One region of the Pseudoduganella sp. OTU4001 genome, then DNA from elsewhere that is predicted to be linked to it. Evidence: predicted binding sites of a transcription regulator. Region 1 holds the regulator's gene; each other region holds the start of a gene.
The links. The regulator sigma-54, encoded in region 1, starts transcription at its own class of promoters, with help from an activator protein. The targets are predictions, from matches to a motif close to TGGCANGNAANCTGCTTT.

Region 2: a site for sigma-54 is predicted at 3,517-3,534, ahead of AAHE99_RS10195 (EDSAP-1 family PEP-CTERM protein). Genes of this name have one in related genera too.
Region 3: a site for sigma-54 is predicted at 1,720-1,737, ahead of AAHE99_RS14775 (DVUA0089 family protein). Genes of this name have one in related genera too.
Region 4: a site for sigma-54 is predicted at 3,412-3,429, ahead of AAHE99_RS11090 (PEP-CTERM sorting domain-containing protein). Genes of this name have one in related genera too.

The regions. Positions count from the first base shown of each region.
Region 1 covers NZ_JASATG010000004.1:13,700-19,288, forward strand. Annotated here, with positions in the region: gene AAHE99_RS04990 (KpsF/GutQ family sugar-phosphate isomerase) at 1-1, shown strand, start outside; gene AAHE99_RS04995 (KdsC family phosphatase) at 1-537, shown strand; gene lptC (LPS export ABC transporter periplasmic protein LptC) at 541-1,137, shown strand; gene lptA (lipopolysaccharide transport periplasmic protein LptA) at 1,151-1,702, shown strand; gene lptB (LPS export ABC transporter ATP-binding protein) at 1,705-2,460, shown strand; gene AAHE99_RS05015 (RNA polymerase factor sigma-54) at 2,470-3,963, shown strand; gene hpf (ribosome hibernation-promoting factor, HPF/YfiA family) at 4,031-4,390, shown strand; gene AAHE99_RS05025 (enoyl-CoA hydratase/isomerase family protein) at 4,467-5,552, shown strand; gene AAHE99_RS05030 (Lrp/AsnC family transcriptional regulator) at 5,510-5,589, shown strand, end outside.
Region 2 covers NZ_JASATG010000008.1:174,923-180,511, forward strand. Annotated here, with positions in the region: gene prsT (XrtA/PEP-CTERM system TPR-repeat protein PrsT) at 1-122, shown strand, start outside; gene AAHE99_RS10180 (hypothetical protein) at 220-1,101, shown strand; gene AAHE99_RS10185 (FAD-binding oxidoreductase) at 1,086-2,699, opposite strand; gene AAHE99_RS10190 (N-acyl amino acid synthase FeeM domain-containing protein) at 2,701-3,411, opposite strand; gene AAHE99_RS10195 (EDSAP-1 family PEP-CTERM protein) at 3,581-4,513, shown strand; gene AAHE99_RS10200 (XrtA system polysaccharide chain length determinant) at 4,620-5,589, shown strand, end outside.
Region 3 covers NZ_JASATG010000014.1:105,362-110,950, forward strand. Annotated here, with positions in the region: gene rlmN (23S rRNA (adenine(2503)-C(2))-methyltransferase RlmN) at 1-116, opposite strand, end outside; gene ndk (nucleoside-diphosphate kinase) at 212-637, opposite strand; gene AAHE99_RS14770 (Bax inhibitor-1/YccA family protein) at 852-1,535, shown strand; gene AAHE99_RS14775 (DVUA0089 family protein) at 1,775-2,344, shown strand; gene rlmD (23S rRNA (uracil(1939)-C(5))-methyltransferase RlmD) at 2,422-3,762, opposite strand; gene rpoS (RNA polymerase sigma factor RpoS) at 3,829-4,842, opposite strand; gene AAHE99_RS14790 (peptidoglycan DD-metalloendopeptidase family protein) at 4,852-5,589, opposite strand, start outside.
Region 4 covers NZ_JASATG010000009.1:166,193-171,781, forward strand. Annotated here, with positions in the region: gene AAHE99_RS11065 (LysR family transcriptional regulator) at 1-218, shown strand, start outside; gene AAHE99_RS11070 (ChaN family lipoprotein) at 241-1,062, shown strand; gene AAHE99_RS11075 (aldehyde dehydrogenase (NADP(+))) at 1,105-2,682, shown strand; gene AAHE99_RS11080 (thioredoxin family protein) at 2,715-3,038, shown strand; gene AAHE99_RS11085 (hypothetical protein) at 3,035-3,280, opposite strand; gene AAHE99_RS11090 (PEP-CTERM sorting domain-containing protein) at 3,474-4,304, shown strand; tRNA gene AAHE99_RS11095 (tRNA-Met) at 4,365-4,441, opposite strand; tRNA gene AAHE99_RS11100 (tRNA-Met) at 4,466-4,542, opposite strand; gene miaA (tRNA (adenosine(37)-N6)-dimethylallyltransferase MiaA) at 4,590-5,540, opposite strand; gene mutL (DNA mismatch repair endonuclease MutL) at 5,544-5,589, opposite strand, start outside.

The DNA of each region.
Region 1 (5,589 bases):
ATGAAGCTGAAACACGAAGACCTGGTTGCCCGCGCCGCCAAGGTACGCCTGTTCATCTTCGACGTGGACGGCGTGCTGACCGACGGCAGCCTGACCTACGGCGCCGAAGGCGAAATGGTCAAGACCTTCAACGTGCACGACGGCCTGGGCATCAAGCTGTTGCAGGAAGCCGGCATCAAGACCGCGATCATCAGCGCCCGCCGTACGCCTATCGTGCTGGCGCGCGCCAAAGACCTGGGCATCGAATACGTGCACCAGGGCGGCCACGACAAACTGACCCCGTTCAAGGCCCTGCTGGAACAGCTGGGCATCACCGAGGAGCAGGTTGCCTTCATCGGCGACGACGTGGTGGACCTGCCTATCCTGAGCCGCGTAGGCTTTGCCGTCAGCGTGCCGAACGGCCGCCCGGAAGTGCATGCGCGCGCCCACTGGATCACCGAAGCAGCGGGCGGCCGCGGCGCCGTGCGCGAAGCCTGCGAATTCGTGCTGCGCGCCACCGGCAGCTACGAGCGCGTGATGGCGCAGTTCCTGGTATAAGCCATGCGCAACCAGAGAATCGCCCACCGTTTCCGTCTTTCCATCGGCATGGTCCTGGTGCTGGTGGCGGCGCTCGGCAGCTTCTATTTGCTGGAGCTGATGAACCGCGCCGGCGAGGAAATGCAGGCCGATATGCAAGCCAATGAACCGGACTACATCATCGAGAACTTCTCCTTCGTACGCATGTCGAAGGAAGGCAAGCCAAGCTACATCATCGCCGGCGACAAACTGACCCACCGCCCGATCGACGACTCGTCGGAAATCGACAAGCCGCGCGTGCGCAGCCTGGGCGCCGGCGAGCGGCCGCCGATGGAGATCGTGGCGAAGATGGCGCGCGTGGATGACGCCAACAGCCGCGTCACCCTGAACGGCAGCGTGACCATCGACCGTGCCGCCGCCGAGAATGCGCAGCCAATGCACATGGCGACGGAGAAGCTGGTGATCTTCCCCGATGAAGACCGCATGGAAACCGACCAGCCGGTGAAGATGAAGCTGGGGAATACGACCGCTACCGCCAATAGCATGCGCGCCAACAATGCGACGCGCCAATTGCACCTGGAAGGCGCCGGCACGCTGGTGCTGCCGCCGAAGGCACAATAAACAAGGAATGATTATGAAACGACTTCTGTTGTCGGCAGCTTTGCTGCTGGGAGTTGCAGCCCCGGCCCTGGCCGAGAAGGCCGACTCCTACAAGCCGACCAACATCAGCTACGGCGCGATGGATATCGACGACGTCAAGCAGGTGACCATCATGAGCGGCGGCGTCAAGCTGACTCGCGGCACCCTGACCATGACCGCCGAACGCGCGCTGGTCAAACAGTCGCCGGAAGGCTACCAGCAGGTGACCCTGTACGGCGACGGCAAGAAGGCTACCTTCCGCCAGAAGCGCGACGGCGCCGGCGACCTGTGGGTCGAAGGCGATGCCGACCGCATCGAATACGACGAGCAGGCCGAGCTGGTGAAGATGTTCAACAAGGCCGCCATCCGCCGCCTGGAAGGCGGCAAGCAGAACGACGAAGTGCAGGGCGAATTCATCTCCTACGACAGCCGCAAGGAATTCTTCAGCGTGCGCAACACGGCCACCGGTGAGAGCAAGCCGGGCGGCGGCCGCGGCACCATGGTGATCCAGCCATCGCGCACCGAACCACCGGCGGAGAAGAAGTAAGCATGCAAGCAAATACCTGCGCCGACACCCTGGTGGTGCGCGGCCTTCAGAAATCCTACGGTAAACGCCAGGTTGTCCACGACGTATCGCTGCAAGTCGATTGCGGCGAAGTGGTGGGCCTGCTCGGCCCGAACGGCGCCGGCAAGACCACTTCCTTCTACATGATCGTGGGCCTGGTGGCATCCGACGCCGGCACCATCGATATCGGCGGCAGCGACGTCTCGAGCCTGCCGATCCACAAGCGCGCGCAACTGGGCCTGTCCTACCTGCCGCAGGAAGCTTCGGTATTCCGCAAGCTGACGGTGGAAGAAAATATCCGCGCCGTGCTGGAAATCCAGCAGGTGGACGGCAAGCCGCTGGCCAAGGCGGAAATCGACCAGCGCCTGGAAGCCCTGCTGGCAGACTTGCAGATTGAGAAGCTGCGCGAAAACCAGGCCCTGTCGCTGTCGGGCGGCGAGCGCCGCCGTGTGGAAATCGCACGCGCCCTGGCCACCAACCCGCGCTTCGTGCTGCTGGACGAGCCATTCGCCGGCGTCGACCCGATTGCCGTGATCGAAATCCAACGTATCGTACGTTTCCTGAAGGAGCGCAATATCGGTGTCCTGATCACCGACCATAATGTGCGTGAGACCCTCGGCATTTGCGACCGCGCCTACATCATCAACCAGGGCGCCGTGCTGGCTTCGGGCCGCCCAGATGACATCATCGCCAATGAATCCGTACGCCGGGTCTATCTCGGCGAACACTTCCGCATGTAAGCGAAAGCCATGAAACAAACACTGCAACTGCGAACCTCGCAACACCTGGCGCTGACGCCGCAGCTGCAACAATCCATCCGCCTGCTGCAGCTGTCCACGCTGGAGCTGCACCAGGAGCTGGAACAGCTGCTGAGCGATAACCCGATGCTGGAACGCCTCGACGATCCGCTCGACCACTCGGTACGCCTGCTGGCCGACGGCGCCATCAGCCAGGGCTCCGGCAACGACAGCGTCGCCACGCCCGAAGCTGCCCAGGCCACCGATGGCGGCGAAGCCGGCGCCAGCGCCGGCAGCGAAGGCGAAGGCTATGAAGGCGGCGAGGGCGAGGGCGCTGCCAACGGCAGCGACGATACCGACTGGAGCGCCAGCGCCGGCAGCAAATCCGCCGACGACGAAGACAGCCGCCCGCAGCTGGAAGCCTCCGGCTGCACCCTGCGCGAGCACCTGCTGGAACAGATGCGCGTGACCTTGCAGGAGCCGCGCGACCGCGCCCTGATGGAAATGATCATCGACGCGCTGGACGACAACGGCTACCTGGAAGAGCAGCTGGAAGAAATCCTGGAACGCCTGCCGCCCGAGCTGGAAATCGAGCTGGACGACCTGCGCTGCACCCTGGTGCTGCTGCAAAGCTTCGACCCGCCCGGCGTCGGCGCCCGCAACGCCTCCGAATGCCTGGCGCTGCAGATCAAGCGCATGCCCTGCGTGCCGCTGGTGACGCGCCGCATGGCCCTGACCATCGTCGAGAAGCACCTGGCCTGGTTCGCCCAGCGCGAATTCACCAAGTTGAAGAAAACGCTCGATTGCGACGACGAAGACCTGCGTGAAGCGCAAGCCGTGATCCGCCAATGCAACCCCCATCCGGGCGCCGAATTTGCGTCAGGCGAGTCAGACTATGTAGTGCCGGACGTGATCGTGAAGAAGGGCCGCGGCGGCTGGGTCGTCACGCTGAATAACGACGTGGTGCCGCGCCTGCGCGTGAATGCCCTGTATGCGAACCTGCTCAAGCAAGGCAAGAGCGAATCGCAGATGAATGGCCAGCTGCAAGAGGCCAAATGGCTGATCAAAAATATGCGCCAGCGCTTCGACACCATCCTGCGCGTGGCGGAAGCGATAGTAGAAAGACAAAAGAACTTTTTCAGCCACGGTGCGGTTGCCATGAGACCCCTTGTGTTGCGTGAAATAGCTGATACACTGGGACTACACGAGAGCACTATTTCCCGTGTTACAACTCAAAAATATATGCTCACCCCGCATGGCATGTTTGAGTTGAAATATTTCTTTGGCAGCCACGTCGCGACCGAAGCTGGGGGTGAAGCTTCATCGACTGCGATACGGGCGCTGATCGTGCAATTGACAGGAGCAGAAGACCCCAAGAATCCTTTATCCGACAGTAAGATTGCGGACATGCTGGGAGAACAAGGCATGGTAATTGCGCGACGGACTGTTGCCAAATATCGAGAAGCGTTGAAAATTCCTCCGGTAAGCCTCCGTAAATCTTTGTAGTGCATGGGTTCCTCTGTGCGCTTCGGCGCGCACGAACTCGAGAGCGACATCATCTTTAGGAGTGTGTATGAATCTCACCATCAGTGGACATCATGTCGAAGTGACCCCGGCTATTCGCGAGTACGTGCAAAACAAGCTGGAACGAGTCAAGCGCCATTTCGATCAAGTAATCGATATTGCTGTCATCCTGACTGTAGATAACCTCACCGAGAAAGAGAAACGCCAGAAAGCAGAAATCAACCTGCGCATGTCTGGCAAAACTGTTTACGTCGAAAGCCTGTCGCAGGACCTCTACGCCGCCATCGACACCCTGATTGATAAACTGGATCGCCAGGTCATGAAATACAAAGACCGTGTGCAGAACCACAATCACGCGGCCATCAAGCACTTCCCGGACACGTACGAAGCACCACCCTCCGCCATGTAAAGGACTGGCAGAGTAGGCACACCAAAGGGCGCATCTGGCGCCCTTTTTTGCGCCCAGTGTGCGTTAAAATATTTGCATGAGCGAACACGTCCAAACCCAAATCACCAACGGCACCGGCATCATCACGCTGGACCGCCCGAAAGCCCTCAATTCCCTGTCCCTCGACATGGTGCGCGCGATGACGCAGGCGCTGCTGGCCTGGCGCGAAGACGCCAGCGTCGCCGCCGTGGTGGTGCGCAGCACCAGCGAACGCGCCCTGTGCGCCGGCGGCGACATCCGCTTCTTCCACGACGTAGGCCGCGCCAGCACCCAAGGCGGCAGCGCACTGCTGGAAGACTTCTTCACCGAAGAATACGCACTGAACCACCTGATCCACTTCTACCCTAAGCCATATGTGGCCTTGATGGATGGCGTGGTGATGGGCGGCGGCATGGGCATCGCCCAGGGCGGCCCGGATTGCGGTGTCCGCATCGTCACCGGCCGCACCAAGATGGCCATGCCCGAAGTGAATATCGGCCTGTTCCCCGATGTCGGCGGCAGCCACTTCCTGTCGCACGCACCGGGCCAGCTCGGCATGTGGCTGGGCCTGACCGGCCTGACCGTCGGCGCCGCCGACGCGCTCTACCTCGACCTGGCCGACTACTTCGTGCCCGAGACCGAGCTGGCCGGCCTCGCCGCGCTGCTGGAAAGCACGCCGGGCAAATCGCTGCGCGACGCAATTGCCGTCTTCGCCGGTCCGCACAATGCCTATGCCGGCGACAGCGAACTGGAAAAGCAGCGCGCACTGATCGACCAGCACTTCGGCGCCGGCTCCGTGCCCGCCATCATGGACTCGCTGCGCGGCGACAGCAGCCCCTTCGCGCAGAAGTCCCTGAAAGCGATGGAGCTGCGTTCCCCGCTGATGATGTGCGTGACCCACGAGCTGTTGAAGCGCGGCGCCACGCTGGGCGTCGCCGACTGCCTGCGCATGGAGCGCAACCTGGTGCGCCGCAACTTCGAACACGGCGAGATTTTCGAAGGCGTACGCGCGCTGGTGATCGACAAGGACAACCAGCCGAAATGGAATCCCGCCACGCTGGCCGAAGTCACGCCCGAGATGGTGGAACGCTTCTTCGAACCATGCTGGCCAGCCTGGGCGCACCCGCTGCGCCACCTCGCATGAGGGAGCTGGACCGGATCGACCGCGGCATCCTCAACGT
Region 2 (5,589 bases), on a different contig from region 1:
ACGCGCATGCACTATTCCGTACCGGCGATAAGAAAGGGGCACGCAGCCAGTGCGAACAACTGCTGGCGGTGCAGGGATTCGCCTTGCGATCCGAAGTGCAAAGCCTGATAGCGCGCATGTAGTGCGTCGGCGATTTTTACGCCAGCACGGCCATTGCCCCGGCCCGGCGGCTGGCGCGCTCCTTGCAAGATGGTTCATATCCAACAACCGGAGCACGCCATGCCTAAGATCGCCCACCGTGCCGCCGCCGGCCTGCTAGCCCTGCTAGCTTACGCCGGAACGGCCTACGCCAATCCCCTCGCCCCATTCGTCCTGCGCACGCCGGGGTTGGTTGAGATCAAATACAGCGGCTACCTGGCCCGCAGCAGCGATAGCGGCGGGCCGGGCCTGCGCGAAGCCAACTTTGCCGCGGGTTATATGAGCAGCATCCACGAGCTGGGCAATCCGGCCAACCAGCTCTGGCGCAGCGGCCAGGACAACCAGAGCATTTCCTTCATGATGTACGGCGCTGGCGACGGCATGGTGTTGCCGGGTCCCGGTGCGTTCGGCAACCAGATATACGGTACGGGCTGCACGCACGCCGCTTTCGGCTGTGACGGCAAGATCCACCTGGATTTTTACCTGGACAAGCTGGTGGGCGGCACCAATCCGGGCTTCGGCGTGGGCGGCATCAAAGCCTCTCAGCGCCAGGGGTTCAATCTCCTCGGCGGCATCACCGACGGCGAATTGCTGATGCAATGGGAATTCGTTCCCGGCCTGGTGAATACCCTGGCCGCCGGACCGGCGGTGACACTGTACCAGCACCTGTCGGGCCTGACGTCGCCCTCTTCCGGCTATGGCAGCTACCTGGCGACCTGCGTCGGCGGCCCTGCCTGCCGCTATTTCCGCACCAGCTCGCAGCCGGCCGGCGCCGACTTCTATGGCACCAACACCATGACTTCGCTGCTGGCGCTGTCGGCAACTGGCCAGAATGGCTGGACCACACGGCTGTCCGATCCGGTCGCGGCCCAGGTTGCGCTGGCGCTGCCTGACAGCTCGTGGCTGCTGCCACTCGGCCTGCTGGCCCTGTACAGCACGCGGCGCCGTCAGCGCGGCTCGTAACGCCCTGGCGCGATCAGGTGCTGCGGGTCGAGCGCCGCCTTGATACGCGCCACGGTACGCCAATAGCTGTCGTGTCCGTTGTCCAGGGCGGCCATGGATTGCGGCCCCACACGGTATGGGATATATCCTTCCGCCATCAAACGCTCGAAGACCGCTCCGTAACAATCGTGGGCGCGCACGGTTTCCGCCGCGTCCTCCTTGTCGAAGCAAATGGTGAGCACGCCGCCCAGGCTGCGTTCGTTGACCATGCTGTAGGTGGCAAACAGGTCGAAACGGTGGCGCGCAAACAGTGGCGCGGCCAGCGAGTGCACCTGCAGAAGATCGCTGCCGCGCATGGGCAGGACCGGCGCTAACCACATCATGCCGCAACCATCACGCGCCGGATCGGCGCCATCCGGAAACCCTTGCGGCAGGCCGCCCCGGCGCCGCCAATATGCGCCGGACAGGAAGCGGCCGTCCGGCAGACCGCGGTTCATATTCAGCAGCGAGCGCCCCAGGGCTACCTGGGCCGACAGCTTCCGGCCGAGCGCGCTGTCTCCCAGCGTGCGCGCGGCCGCGCCGCCCAGCGCCAGTGCGCGATCATCGAGAAACTGCAGCCGGGCCAGCTTGCCGATCGCACGGCGAATGGCCCGGCGCGCGTCCGCCACCTGCGCCTTGCGGCCGTACAGCGCAGCTGACACTGTCCAGGCGCCAATTCCCGACCGCTTGCGCAAGGCAGCCAGCACGGATTGTGTCAGCGGCGGGCCATCCGGCGCCAGCGCTTGCGGGAACACCATGCCGCCCGAAAGCACACGCAAATCGTTGCCAATGTGGACAACGCTGCGCAGGGTGCCGTCCATGCGCAGGGGCCGCAGCGCATCAACCACTTGTGCGATATCTTCGAAACCGGCGACGCTGGCGATAGCGTGGCTGACCACTTCGGACCGCGGCATCAGCCATAGGCCCAGGCTGGTCACAATGCCGAAATTCGATTGCGTAAACAGGCCATCGAGCCAGGGTCCGACACCGTAGGGATAGATGTGCGCTGCTGTGGCGTGGCTGAAATGGCCGAAGCCCGTCTCCAGCGTATCGCCACTGGACAGCACGAGGCGCATGCCCGACACATGCAGCATGCGGTTCCCATACGGCGTATGGCCGAACCCGCGCTCAAGGATGTTGCCGACCAGGCTGGTATCCGGCCCCGCGCCAGTGCAATCCATCCATAACGGCAAGTTGAGCTGGGCCAGATGCCCAGCCAACTGAGCCTGCGTCACCCCCGGCTCCAGTACCGCATAGGCAAGCTCGGCATTGACTTCCAGGATGCGGTTCATGCCCCCAAGGTCGAGGATCACCTGGCCCTCGCCGGTGGGACAGGCATCGCCATAGCCCCAGTTGCGCCCGGTACTTAGCGGATACAGGGGAATGTCAAATTCACCGGCACTGCGTACGATGGCCACCACTTCGCCATGCGACTCGGGCCGCAGTACAGCCAGCGGCTGGACGGGATTGGCCGAAGTGCTGGCAGCGTAGCGGGCGAGTTCGGCGCCTGCCGTGAGCACACGCGCGGGGCCCAGAAGCAGGCGCCACGCGGCCAACGCGGATTCAGGGATCGCCGCCATCTCAGTTTCTCCCTTCCCGCAGGCGCACGGTAATACCGGCCTCATCACTCGGCGAGAAGAAGAAGGGATAGAAGGAGCGCTCGCCGCGTGCTTCCATGCGTCCGCCATGGCGCGCGATCTGCTCCCGCATATAGTCAAGATCCAGGCGCAGCAGAACGGCAGGCGCGCCGACCCGGTTGCAATGGCGCTCGGGAGCCAGTTCGCGGAAGCCCAGCATACGCTGGTAGAACATGACGTGGCGCGGATTGACCTCGATCACGTAGTCGGTGCAGCCATGCAGGTTGTGGGCGTACACATAGGAAATGTGGATCAGCGCCGCAAACACGCGCATATTGACGTTGCGGTCGATCGCCAGGCGGGCCGGTTCGCACAGCCGCCGCCCCTGCGCACGCAATTCGCCCAGGATGTCGCCAAAGTTTTCATCGGCCGGCAGCCCAATGGCGGGGTCATCGAGGCAGAGCGACATGGTGCCGACAGTCTCGCCCTGGCTGTCCGCCGCCAGCGTGATACGGTTGGGCAGGTGCGGCGCCGCGGGATCCACCTCATATCCGCGCCAGCCGTACATCTTTTGCAGCAGGAGGCTGGCGGCCTCGCGCTGACCGGCCGAGTTCGCCAGTCGGATGTGGAACTGCTGCTGGTCAAGCGCCTCCAGCGGCTGCGAGTTTGGCGCGGCTTCTTCAATCAACAGGGAAACAATAGCGTCTTCATCCACGATGGGTCCTCCTATCGGTGTCTGGCTTGGACGCATGCGCGGCGATAAGGTTCCGCCCGCGTCGGATTTCTTTTCACGACTGGGCGCCGCCCGGGCACGGACATATGGCATGGATGCTGCTCCTTAGGCTATGCCGGCAAACTCGCCGCATTCCCACGGAGACTCCGCCATGAAAAATCTTTGCAAGCACCTACTGGCATCGGCCGCTGTCGTGACAGCCGGCCTGGCCTGCACGCCTGCGCAGGCATCGACATTCGCTTCCGCCATCCTGGACATCAACAACTTCCGCCTGCTGCACTCGAGCGGCGTGGCTTACAGCACCGCCGACTTCACGGTGCTGACGGGCACCAATGATGCCCACGCGACTGCCGCGCTGAACAATGTGTTCTCGAACGGCGCCTCATCCCTGGGCATCCTGAGCGGCATGACCCCGAACGTGGCGCACCAGTGCGTCGGGGCGCCCTGCCCGGCCCTGCCCGAGAACAATTTCCTGCCTTTCGCCAGCCCGCCACCCGTACCAGGCAACTTCGGTTATGCCGACCAGGACCTGACCGGCGCTTCGATCACCATTGGCGCCGCACCGGCCGGCGCCCATGCCCGCACCCGGGCCGACGCTTCGACCGCGCTGAACTCTGTCGCCTCGGGCAATTCGGACGTCGGCACTTCGACGACCTTCAGCTTCACGCTGGGCGCCGCCGACACCATGACGATCTCGTTTGACGGCACGCCTTACACACAAGCCTTTGTCTCGGGTGGCTCGACACCGACGGCCAATGCCAACGCGCGCTTGTCATGGGCGATCAATATCGTCAACCTGGCGACCGGCGTTTCGGTTTTCGACTACGCGCCCGACGAACTCAACGGCCTGAGTGCTGTCAGCCGTACCGACGGTTTGACCGGCCTCACCACCTACGCTCCAGGCACCGCAGCCTTCCTGGCAATCACGCCAATGCTGGCGGCCGGCACGACCTACCAGATCACGATCCAGCACAACACGCTGGCCAATGCATTGCAGCAGGAATTGCCTGAGCCTGACTCGCTGGCGGTGCTGGCTGCCGGCATGCTGGCCATGTCGCTGGCACTGCGGCGCCGAAAATCCTGACGTGCTGTGTTGATGGGCCTCAAAGGTCGGGCGGGTTGGCCGGACAATCCGGAAACCCGTCCATATAATCATAAAGACCGGGCCCGATCACATGGAGCGACCCCGTATGGAGCATGTTTACAGCCAATTGATATCCAGCCTGAAGGGCATGTGGAAACATCGCTGGCTCGGATTTTTCACCGCGTGGGTGCTGGTGCTTGCGGGCTGGGCCAAGATCTACAGCCTGCCTGACGAGTACCAGACTTCGGCACGCGTCTTCGTTGATACGCAAAGCGTGCTGAAGCCGTTGATGGTTGGCATGACCACCGTGCCCAATGTGGAACAACAGGTGTCCATCATGAGCCGGACCTTGCTCACCCGCCCCAACCTCGAGCGCGTCCTGCGCATGGTCGACCTTGATGTCAAGGCGCTCACGCCGAGGGAGCTGGATGCGCAGGTGACCGAGCTGCTCAGGACGATCCGGATCCAGGGCACTGGATCTAACGATATTTACACCATTGTCTACCACCACTCCAACCCGCGCCAGGTCCGCGACGTGGTCCAGGCGCTGCTGGCGATCTTTGTCGAAGGCAGCTTCAAGGGCAAAAAGGGCGATTCTGAGAAGGCGGTGCAATTCATCGACGAACAAGTGCGCGGTTACGAGGACAAGCTGCTCAATGCGGAAAACGCCGTCAAGGACTTCCGCCTGAAGCACAATTTCCTGCTGCCGCACGAGGGCCAGGATTACGGCAGCAAGCTGTTGCAGGCCAACGAAGCCCTGGCGAACGCCCAGTTGGAGCTGGCAGAGGCGGAACAGGCCCGCAAATCGATCGAAGCCCAGTTTGGCGGTGACGAACCGGTACTGACGCCCGGTGGCGCAAACGGCGAGCAATCCGACCTGGATAGCCGGATCAGCGCGCTGAACAAGAACCTCGATGCCCTGCGCCTGCAGTACACCGACCAGCATCCGGACGTCATATCCACCGTGCGCCTGGTCGAACAGCTCACGGAAAAGCGGCGCCAGGAGCGCCAGAAGCAATCCGCCAGCAGCGATGCCACCTACCAGTACAGCCCGCTGTTCCAGCAAATGAAGGTGG
Region 3 (5,589 bases), on a different contig from region 1:
TGGTGGATCCAGCGCTGCAGCTGTTTGGCACGGAAAGGCTTCTCCCCCAGCTCGGCGCAGTAGGCGACTAATTGCTCTGGATCGAAATCCAGCAGGTTGGTGAGGGAAGTTTCCATGCTTTTTTACTCAATTTCAAAAACGGCTTTGCCCCGGACCGGGGGCCCGAGGCAAAAGCAATACTACTCTACTACACTACTACCGTTAGTAAAAATTAACGGGAGTAAACGTTCAGTGCTGGGAAGAAGTAGGCGATTTCCACAGCAGCGGTTTCAGCGGCGTCGGAGCCGTGCACAGCGTTAGCATCGATGGAGTCAGCGAAGTCAGCACGGATGGTGCCTTTTTCTGCCTTCTTCGGATCGGTAGCGCCCATCAGGTCGCGGTTTTTCAGGATCGCGCCTTCGCCTTCCAGAACCTGGATCATCACAGGACCGGAAATCATGAAGTCAACCAGGTCCTTGAAGAAAGGACGTGCAGCGTGCACAGCGTAGAAGCCTTCGGCTTCAGCGCGGGACAGCTGGGTCATGCGGGCAGCGATCACTTTCAGGCCTGCGCCTTCGAAACGGCTGTAGATCTGGCCGATCACGTTCTTAGCTACTGCGTCTGGTTTGATGATCGACAGGGTGCGTTCGATTGCCATTATGAAAAACTCCAATAAAAAGAAAGGTTTAAAACAAGAATTTAGATTCCCGATCAACCTTCGATTTTAACATAGTTCACCCTGTATGCCCAAGCAAACCTACCCTTGGGTCGACTAAGGGCTTCCCCTAAGCGTTTTTAAGTATTTCCTAAGCGAGAAAGTCCCCACCCGGTCGGCGACATGCTATGCTTTTTAGTAAAGGAGGCATTTAAAAATGCAAAACGTACATCATTTCGGTAGTGCAGTCGCAACCGACAACGCGCAGATCCGCAACCGCGTACTGCGCAACACTTACTGGCTGCTGGCCCTGTCGATGATCCCGACGGTGCTGGGCGCTGCCATTGGCGTCATGTTCGGCGTGCCGATCCCGCGCGGCTTCATGGGCTTCATCCTGTTCATGGCGGTGGCTTTCGGTTTCATCTGGGGTATTGAGAAGAACAAGAATTCCGGCGTCGGCGTCGCGCTGCTGCTGGGCTTCACCTTCTTCATGGGCCTGCTGCTCACCCCGCTGCTGACCCGCACCCTGGGCTTCGCCAACGGCGGCACCCTGATCATGACCGCGTTCGGCGGCACGGCGACCATCTTCCTGGCCCTGGCCAGCTACGCCACCGTGACCAAGCGCGACTTCTCGATGATGGGCAAGTGGCTGTTCGCCGGCGTGATCGTGCTGCTGCTGGCCTCGGTGGCCAACATCTTCCTGGGCATGAGCGCGCTGTCGATCGTGATCTCGGTACTGGTGATCGCCATTTTCTCCGCTTACATCCTGTACGACGTGCAGCAGATCGTGAACGGCGGCGAAACCAACTACGTCACCGCCACCCTGGCCCTGTACCTGGACGTGTACAACATCTTCAGCAGCCTGCTGTCGCTGCTGGGCCTGGCCGGCGACCGCGAATAAGCGCCCTGCTCCAAGCAAAAAAAGCCGGCATGCGCCGGCTTTTTTATTGCCATTGATCAATGTCGGAAAACATTACAACTCTTAAGCATGCGGCAATGATGCCGCGAGAAAATCAAAGTTCTCGAATTTGCAAGTTATTGATTTTTGAAAAGTTTTATTTTCCCATTTAACACTTTGCGATAACTGGCCCGCATTTTGCTTAATGAGCAAGTCGTTCACTTACCTTGAAAGGCTTGTCCATGTATTTCCTGAAAAAGATCGCCGCCGCCTTCGCCATCCTGGCAACGGTCAGCATTGGTAGCGCCAGCGCCACCGTTATCAATGGCAACTTTAACGCGCACGGTTACGATGTCATCCAATTCCACGTCAACGCAGCGTCGGACGTCGATTTCAGCTTTAACGGTGGCTATGGCGACGCGATGTTTTCGCTGTTCAACAGCGCTGGCGGCCACCTGATCACCAATGACGATTCGAACAGCCTCAACCCGCACTTGACCCAAACCCTGGGCGCTGGCAACTATTCGCTGCTGGTCACCTATTGCTGCAGCCTGGTCAACGCCCTCAACGACAATACATATTCGACCACTGACGGCTTCAATTACGGCAGCTACTGGCTGGGTGGCACGGCGACTCTCGCAGGCGTCACGTCCTACCTCGATCAAAGTTCGTGGGCAGCGGACGCTGCTTACGAGTTCACCGTAACCAACGCGGCCGTAGCTGCCGCGGAGGTGCCAGAGCCTTACAGCCCGGCACTGTTCGGCGTAGCCTTTGCCGCATTGGCCTTGATCCGACGCCGCAAGCAGCACTGATTGCGGGACCGTAAATGACAAACGCCGCCCAGCTTCTGGGCGGCGTTGTCATTTGCGAAGTGGTTGCTACTCCCGACTTACACGAGGTCGAACACCGCCATCGATTCGACGTGGGAGGTGTGCGGGAACATATTCATCACGCCGGCCTGCGACATGCGGTAGCCGGCGCGGTGCACCAATACGCCGGCGTCGCGCGCCAGGGTCGACGGGGAGCAGGAAACGTAGACGATGCGCTTCGGCAGCAAGTCCGGATTCGATTCCTTCAGTTCGGCCAGCGCCAGCGACAGGGCCATGGCGCCATCGCGCGGCGGGTCGATCAGCATGCGGTCGAATTTGCCCAGGGCGATCAGGTCGTCCCTGGTGATCTCGAACAGGTTGCGGCACTGGAAAGTGGTGTGGCCGTCCACGCCATTGACCTTGGCATTGGCCAGCGCGCGCTCGGTCAGTGCGGTCGAACCTTCGATACCCACGACTTCGCGCGCCTGGGTTGCCAGCGGCAGGGTGAAGTTGCCCAGGCCGCAGAACAGGTCGGCCACGCGGTCTTCCTTCTGCACTTCCAGCAGGCGCAACGCCTTGTGCACCAGCACGCGGTTGATGTGGTGGTTCACCTGGGTGAAGTCGGTCGGCTTGAACGGCATCTTGATGCCGAATTCCGGCAGCGTGTAATACAGTTCCTTGTCGGCCGGGTAGAAAGGATAGGCGGTGTCCGGGCCCTTAGGCTGCAGCCACCACTGGATGCCGTACTGGTCGGCGAAGGCCTTCAGCTTGTCCTCGTCGCCCTCGCCCAGCGGCACCATATTGCGCATCACCAGCACGGTATTGTCTTCGCCCACGGCCAGCTCGATCTGCGGCACTTTGTCGAAGATGGTCAGCGAGTGGATCAGGGCGCGCAGCGGCATCATCATGTCGGAGACGTGCTTCGGCAGGATCTGGCAGCTCTGGATGTCGGCCACGAACACCGATTTCTTTTCGTGGAAGCCGACCAGCACCGTGCCCTTCTTGGCCACAAAGCGCGACGACAGGCGCGCGCGGTAGCGGTAGCCCCAGGTCGGGCCGTACATCGGGCGCATCATGGTGTCGGACTTGACCTTGGACAGGTGCCACAGGTTGTCTTCCAGCACGCGCTGCTTGATCGCCACCTGGGCCGAAGCCTCCAGGTGCTGCATGGAGCAGCCGCCGCAAATCTCGAAGTGCTCGCACTTCGGCTTCACGCGCATGGACGATTCCTTGTGCAGCGCCGTCATGCGGCCCTGCTCCCAGTTCTTCTTCTTGCGCAGCAGCTCGAAGCTGACTTTTTCACCCGGCAGCGCGCCTTCGATGAAGACTACCTTGCCCGGCGAGCCGTCTTCGTTCTCGATGTGGCCAACGCCACGGGCATCCATGTCCAGGGATTTGATTTCAACGATAGTGTCTTGCATAGCGATTAAGGTTGCAGCCGGCGCGTTGCGCGCCCAAAGCCCGCTATGATATCAGACCGCGAAGCGCTAGAGCAGCGAGTCGCGCACCACACCGCGTGCGGCCATGGCACGCTTTAACTTCACCAGCGCTTCCTGCTGGATCTGGCGCACCCGCTCGCGCGTCACGCCCATTTCTTCCGCCAGGGTTTCCAGCGTGGCCGGATCGTCGTTATCCAGCCCGAAACGGCGCATGATCACGATGCGCTGCTTGTCCGGCAGCTTGGTCAGCCAGTCGCGCACCAGCACCGTCATTTCGTGGTGTTCGGCGCGCGCATCGGGCGAGTCCTCGGAGTCGCCGGGCAGCATATCCATCAGCGAAGACTGGGGGTCGTTATCGAGCGGCGCGTCGAGCGAGGTGGCATGTTCGGACAAGGCCAGGATATCCTGCACCTCCTCCACCGGCCGCCCCACCAGGTCGGCGATATCCTCCGCCGTGGCGTCCTTGCCGTTGTGGTGCTGCGCCTCCAGGTGGTACTTGCCGCGCAGGATCTGGTTCAGTTCACGCACCATATGCACCGGCAGGCGCACCGTGCGCGCCTGGTTCATGATGGCGCGCTCAATGCTCTGGCGGATCCACCAGGTGGCGTAGGTCGAGAAGCGGAAGCCGCGCTCCGGCTCGAACTTGTCGATGGCGCGCATCAGGCCGATATTGCCCTCCTCGATCATGTCGAGCAGGACCACGCCGCGGTTGATGTAGTGTTTGGCGATCGAGACCACGAGCCGCAGGTTATGCTCGATCATGGTCTGGCGCGCCGAGAAATCGCCCTGCTTGGCCAGGGTGGCGAAGTGGACTTCCTGCGGCGCCGTCAGCAGCGGACGGGTGCCGATCTGGTTCAGGTAGTGCTGGGTGGTGTCGGTGGAGAGCTCCGCCGCCAGCACCTTTTTCAGCTCGTCGACGGTTTCGAGGACGGCGCTGCCGCCTTCAACCGCGACCTCGCCGTCCGACTCCATGGAATCGATCGATCCTTCATCGATCGGCTCGTCCGGAAAATCCTCCGGAATCGAGTCGTCTTCCAGCTGGTCATTCGGCGAGCGTGTCATGGGTGGTATCTAGCGGTTAGGCAGGAATTTTGTCGGATCCACCGGCTTGCCCTGCTGCCTTATCTCAAAGTGCAGCTTGACGGCGTCGGTATCGGAATCCCCCATTTCAGCAATTGCCTGGCCCCTCTTCACGTCCTGCCCCTCCTTGACCAGGATGGAGCGGTTGTGGGCATAGGCCGACAACAGGCTGTTATTGTGCTTCACAATGACGAGATTACCATATCCGCGGATGCCGCTACCGGCATACATCACTTTTCCTGCGCTGGCGGCCAACACATGTTGTCCGGCGCGGCCGGCGATATCGATACCCTTGTTCTTGCCCTCGTCGAACTGGGCCACCACGCGGCCGTCGGACGGCCAGGTCCAGGCCACTTCGCGGTCCTCGGCGCTCATGGCGGGCGCCGGCGGCGGGGCGGCCGGCGCGGCCGGCGCCGGCGCCAAACTGGCCACCAAGGCCGGCTTTTCAGGCTTGTCGCCCTCAGGCTTCTGCAATTCCGCCACCGCGGTTTCCGAGTACGGGCGCTTTTCGCCTTTAGGCGCGGTCTTGCGCGGCACCGGCGCCGGCTTTTCGATCTGCGGCGTCGGCACCGCCGTAATTTGCACACCTTCCGGCGGCGACAGGCGCAGCACCTGGTCGACCTTGATATCGTCCGGGTTGGACAGGTTGTTCCAGGCCGCCAGCTCGCGGTAATTCAGGCCGCGGTCAAAGGCGATGCGGATCAGGGTGTCACCCTTGCGGACGGTGTG
Region 4 (5,589 bases), on a different contig from region 1:
GCGCCGACGATTTCCTGGGCCTGAACACCATGGCCTTGCATGGCGGCGGCATCGCGCACACCTACCGCTTTACCGTGGAACGCGAACTGGCCAGCGGCGCGCTGGTGGAAGTGCTGCCGCAATACAGCGGCTGCACGCGCCCGTTCTACCTGATCTACCCGCACGCCCGCCACCTGCCGCTGCGCGTACGCAGCTTCGTCGACGCCCTGTTAGACTAGGCGTTTTCGAGGATTGTAATCGATGAAAGCAAACAAAGTCGCACTGATGCTGGCCTGCCTGGCGCTGGCCGCCTGCAGTAGCAGCAAGAAAACCGTGGAATACACCGGCCCGGCCACCGCCTCCAACCCGCAAGTGCTGTTACTGGGCGAAGTCCATGACAATAAGGACGGCCACAAGCTGCGCTTCGAAGACCTGCAGCGCCGGGTGGAAGCGGGTTGGCGCCCAGCCATCGCGATGGAGCAGTTCGACCGCGAAACGCAGGGCCTGCTGGACGACGCGCAAAAAGGCTGCCTGGACGCCTCCTGCGTGATCAAGGTGATGAACGGCAAGCGCTGGGAATGGCAGTACTACCACCCGGTGATCCAGCTGGCGCTGACCCACCAGCTGCCGCTGATTGCCGCCAACCTGTCGCGCAACGACGCCTCCAAGGTGGTGCGCGACGGCGTCGCCTCCAGCTTCGATGCCGCCACTGTCGCTGCCTACAAGCTGAAAGACCCGCTGCCCGCAGACCTGCGCCGCGGCCAGGAGAAGGCGATTCAGGAAGGCCACTGCAATATGGTGTCCGAGATGATGCTGCCCGGGATGGTCGATGCCCAGGTGGCGCGCGACATCTGGATGGCCAAGCTGATCCGCGCCCAGCAGCCGCGCGACGTGGTGCTTATCGCCGGCAATGGGCACGTGCGCAAAGACATTGGCGTGCCGCGTTGGCTGAATGCTATTGAACCCAAGCTGACTGTCCGCACCATAGGCTTTGTCGAGCCGGATGGCCTGCAAGGCAGCTATGACGAAATCCGCAAGATCCCCGTGCAAAAGCGCACAGACCCTTGCGCAAAATTCAAGTAAACTATCGGCCCTGCCGACCCCCAATACAAACAGGAGCAAAGAATGCAGATCGCAGGTGAAATGCTGATTGGACAAACCGCCTTCAAAGGCAGCGCCGGCCAGATGAAGGCGACCGACCCGGCCCGCAATATCGAGATCGAGCCGGCATTCGGCATGGCCACCGCCGCCGACCTGCAGCGCGCCTGCGAACTGGCCGCGCAAGCATTCGACTCCTACCGCGAAACCACGCTGGAAAAGCGCGCGCAATTCCTGGAGCAAGTGGCGCAGAACATCATCGACATCGGCCCGCAGCTGATCGAGCGCGCCATGCAGGAGTCCGGCCTGCCGCAAGCCCGCCTGGAAGGTGAGCGCGGCCGCACCGTCAACCAGCTGCGCCTGTTCGCCGGCGTGGTGCGCGACGGCCTGTTCCTGGGTGCCACCCTGGACTCCGCGCTGCCAGAGCGCGTGCCGCCGCGCGCCGACCTGCGCATGCGCAAGATCGGCGTCGGCCCGGTAGCCGTCTTCGGCGCCTCCAACTTCCCGCTGGCGTTCTCGGTGGCTGGCGGTGATACCGCCTCCGCACTGGCTGCCGGCTGCCCGGTGGTGGTGAAGGCGCACCCTGCGCACCTCGGCACCTCCGAACTGGTGGGCAAGGCGATCCAGAAAGCGGTGAAAGACTGCGGCCTGCACGAAGGCGTGTTCTCGCTGGTGATTGGCGATGTGCAGATCGGCGGCGACCTGGTGGCGCATCCCGCCATCAAGGCGGTGGGCTTCACCGGCTCGCGCGGCGGCGGCCTGGCCCTGGTGCGCATCGCCCAGGCGCGCAAGGAACCGATCCCTGTGTATGCCGAGATGGCCTCGATCAATCCGGTATTCCTGCTGCCGGGCGCACTGAAGACCGGCGCCGCCCGCATCGCGCAAGGCTTCGCCGATTCCCTGACCATGGGCTCCGGCCAGTTCTGCACCAACCCGGGCCTGCTGATCGGTATTGAAGGTCCTGAGCTGAACGAATTCGCCGCCGCCGCTGCCGCAGCCGTGCAGGCCAAGCCTTCGACCACCATGCTGACCCCTGGCATCCATAAATCGTACGAAGCGGGCGTCGGCAAGCTGTCCGCGCTCGATAAGGTGGAACTGCTGGCGCAAGGCGGCGCAGGCAGCACCGCATGCGCCGCGCAGCCGCACCTGTACAGCACGGACGTCGACACCTTCCTCTCCACGCCAGCGCTGGAAGACGAGAACTTCGGCCCCAGCTCGGTATTGGTACGCTGCCGCGATGCCGCTGACCTGCGCCGCATCGCCGAGCATGTGGAAGGCCAGCTGACCTCCACCGTGCACGCCACCGCCGATGACCGCGAGATCGCTGCCGGCCTGCTGCCTACCCTGGAGCGCAAGGCCGGCCGCATCCTGTTCAACGGCTTCCCGACCGGTGTAGAGGTGGCGCACGCCATGGTGCACGGCGGCCCGTTCCCGTCCACCTCCGACCCGCGTTCGACCTCGGTCGGCGCCACCGCCATCGACCGCTTCCTGCGTCCGGTGTGCTACCAGGACGCGCCGGAATGGGCGCTGCCTTCGACCCTGGCCAACGGCAACCCGCAGAACGTGCCGCGCGTAGTGGATGGCAAGATCCAGCCGGGCGCGTAAGCCCGGTCGATCGTGATAAGGTGAGCCGCATGATGGAAACTGTCTACAAAGCAGAGCAGCCCACCCGGGCTGACATCGATGCGCTCACCGGGCCGGCGGTGCTGGAATTCGGCACCAACTGGTGCGGCTACTGCCGCGGCGCCCAGCCGGCCATTGCGGAGGCGTACCGCGAGTACGCCAACATCCCGCACTTCAAAGTCGAGGACGGGCCCGGCCGCCTGCTGGGCCGCGCCTTCCGCATCAAACTGTGGCCGACCGTGGTCTTCCTGAAAGACGGCAAGGAAGTCGCCCGCGTCGTGCGCCCGGAAGACGCCGACGAACTGCGTGAAGGCTTCGCCCAGATCGCCGGCGCCTAAGCCGGCAGCAGCAGCGCCACCACCTGGTCCCGGTTCGCCAGCACAAAGGCGCGGAACTGCGGCTCCTTCACCGCCAGCCTGACCACGCCTGGCAGCAAGGTATAACAAACATCCGCCACCGACTCGATGGCGCGCTCATTGCGCAGTGCCGCCGCCAGGGCGGCCTCGCCACCCAGCTTGCTGACTATCGTTTCGCGATGCTCGGCCACGATGCGGGCCATTGGGCTCATCAGGTCTGCCATGCCTGCCTCCTCGGTGTGGAAGGCCAGTGTAGGCGCGGCACATAGTGCGGGTACTGAGCAATCTCAAACTGCTTGTCGAAAAAATTTACATTCCCCCCGTGGTGGCAGAAAAACCTCAATGAATTCAATGCTGGCACAGTTGATGCTGTGAACGTTTGGGCAGGAAATCGTCCTGTTCATGCGAGGAGGTCCCATGAAACTGCCAATTGCTTCCGCATTCCTGGCGGCATTGTTGACTGCCACTTCTGCCGGGGCGGGCATCATCACGTTTGAGGCCGCAGGCAGCAATGCCGCAGCGATTACCCCGACACGCGATGCCTTCCGGGTTGCCGTAGGAGGCGGAGCAGTGGCCGGCGCCAACGGCTCGTTCGGCGGACTGCGCCGCGAAATCAATTGGGACGGCGTGCCGGACATCTTTGCCGACCCCAATCTTTTGCCGGGCAACTTCTTCAACGTCAATTCGCCACGCGGCGTGGTGTTCAGCACCCCGGGCACTGGATTCCTTGTCAGCGCCAATGCGGGCGGTGTGGCGCCACCCCTATTCGGCTTCCCCAACGACTTCCAGACATTCAGCCCGCAGCGCCTGTTCACCGCGATCAATAGCAATATCACGGACGTGACCTTCTTTGACCCCGGCACGGCGACAGCCGCCACGACCTCCGCCTTCGCCGCGGTCTTCGTCGACGTGGAAGTCGCCTCCCTGACCAAGCTTGAATTTTTCGACGAGTTCGGAGCGTTGCTCTATGCCCGCAATGTGCTGGTCGGAGGAAACCAGGGCTTAAGCTTCTTGGGCGGGGTCGCCGATGCCGGCGAGAGGATAGGGCGGGTCCGGATAACAGCTGGCCTGAACACCATCCTCGCCAACGGTGTGCTCGGCAACCCAAATGACGACGTGGTGGTGATGGACGATTTCCTGTACGCGGAACCGCTGGCAAGTACCAGCGTCCCCGAACCCGCAACCGTCGCGCTGTTCGCCCTCGGCCTGGTTGGCTGCTTCGCCAGCCTGCGCCGCCGCCCGCGCTAAAATCCGGCTGGAAAACAAAAAAGCCTGAACCGTTTCCGGATCAGGCTTTCTTGAGAATCTTGGTGGTGATAGGTGGACTTGAACCACCGACCCTAGCATTATGAATGCTATGCTCTAACCAACTGAGCTATATCACCGCGGTCGTACATTGTAGCTTAATTTGGTGGTGATAGGTGGACTTGAACCACCGACCCTAGCATTATGAATGCTATGCTCTAACCAACTGAGCTATATCACCGCAAGGCCAGCATTATCGGTGCTGGTGGGGCATCTGTCAAGAATTGTTTAGGCCGTGGCTATTTTTGCAAGCACCAGTTGCTGCAGCTTTTGCGCCGCGTCCGGGGCGCAGCAATCGACCACGATCCGCTCCGGCATCGAGCGCAGCCAGGTTAGCTGGCGCTTACATAGCTGGCGGGTGGCGATGATGCCGGTTTCGCGCATGGCGGCGTAATCGATGCTGCCGTCCAGGTACTCCCAGGCCTGGCGGTAGCCCACGCAGCGGATCGACGGCAGGCCAAGATGCAGGTCGCCACGGGCGCGCAAGGCTTTCACTTCTTCCAGGAAGCCGGAATCCAGCATGATGTCGAAACGGCGTGCGATGCGTTCGTGCAGCCAGGCGCGGTCGGATGGTTCGAGCGCGTAGGACACCAGCTCGAACGGCAGTTCTTCCTTCTCGCGCTGGGCCAGCAGCTCGGACATCGGCTTGCCGGACAGGGCGTGGATTTCCAGTGCGCGCTGGATGCGCTGGGAGTCGTTGGGCTTGAGGCGGGCGGCGGTTTCCGGATCGACGGCAGCCAGGCGCTTATGCATGGCGGGCCAGCCGATACGGGCGGCTTCCTCGTCCAGCTGCGCGCGCAGGGCGGCATCGGCGCCGGGCAGGTCGTCCAGGCCGTCGGCCAGGCCTTTGTAGTACAGCATGGTGCCGCCCACCAGCAAAGGCACTTTGCCGCGCGCGCTGATTTCTTCGACCAGGCGCAGGGTATCGGTGCGGAACTGGGCCACCGAGTAGGAGTCCAGCGGGTCGATGATGTCGATCAGGTGGTGCGGGACGGCGTCCAGCTCTTCGCGGGTCGGCTTGGCGGTGCCGATATCCATGCCGCGATACACCAGGGCCGAATCGACGGAGATGATCTCGCACGGCACATGCTGGGCGATGGCCAGCGCGGAGGCGGTTTTGCCGGAGGCGGTCGGCCCCATGATGGCGACCGCCAGCGGGCGCTTGGTGGACTGCTTCATCACTTACTGGCCGCGCAGGAAGAGTTTATCCAGCGCGCTGATGTCGATC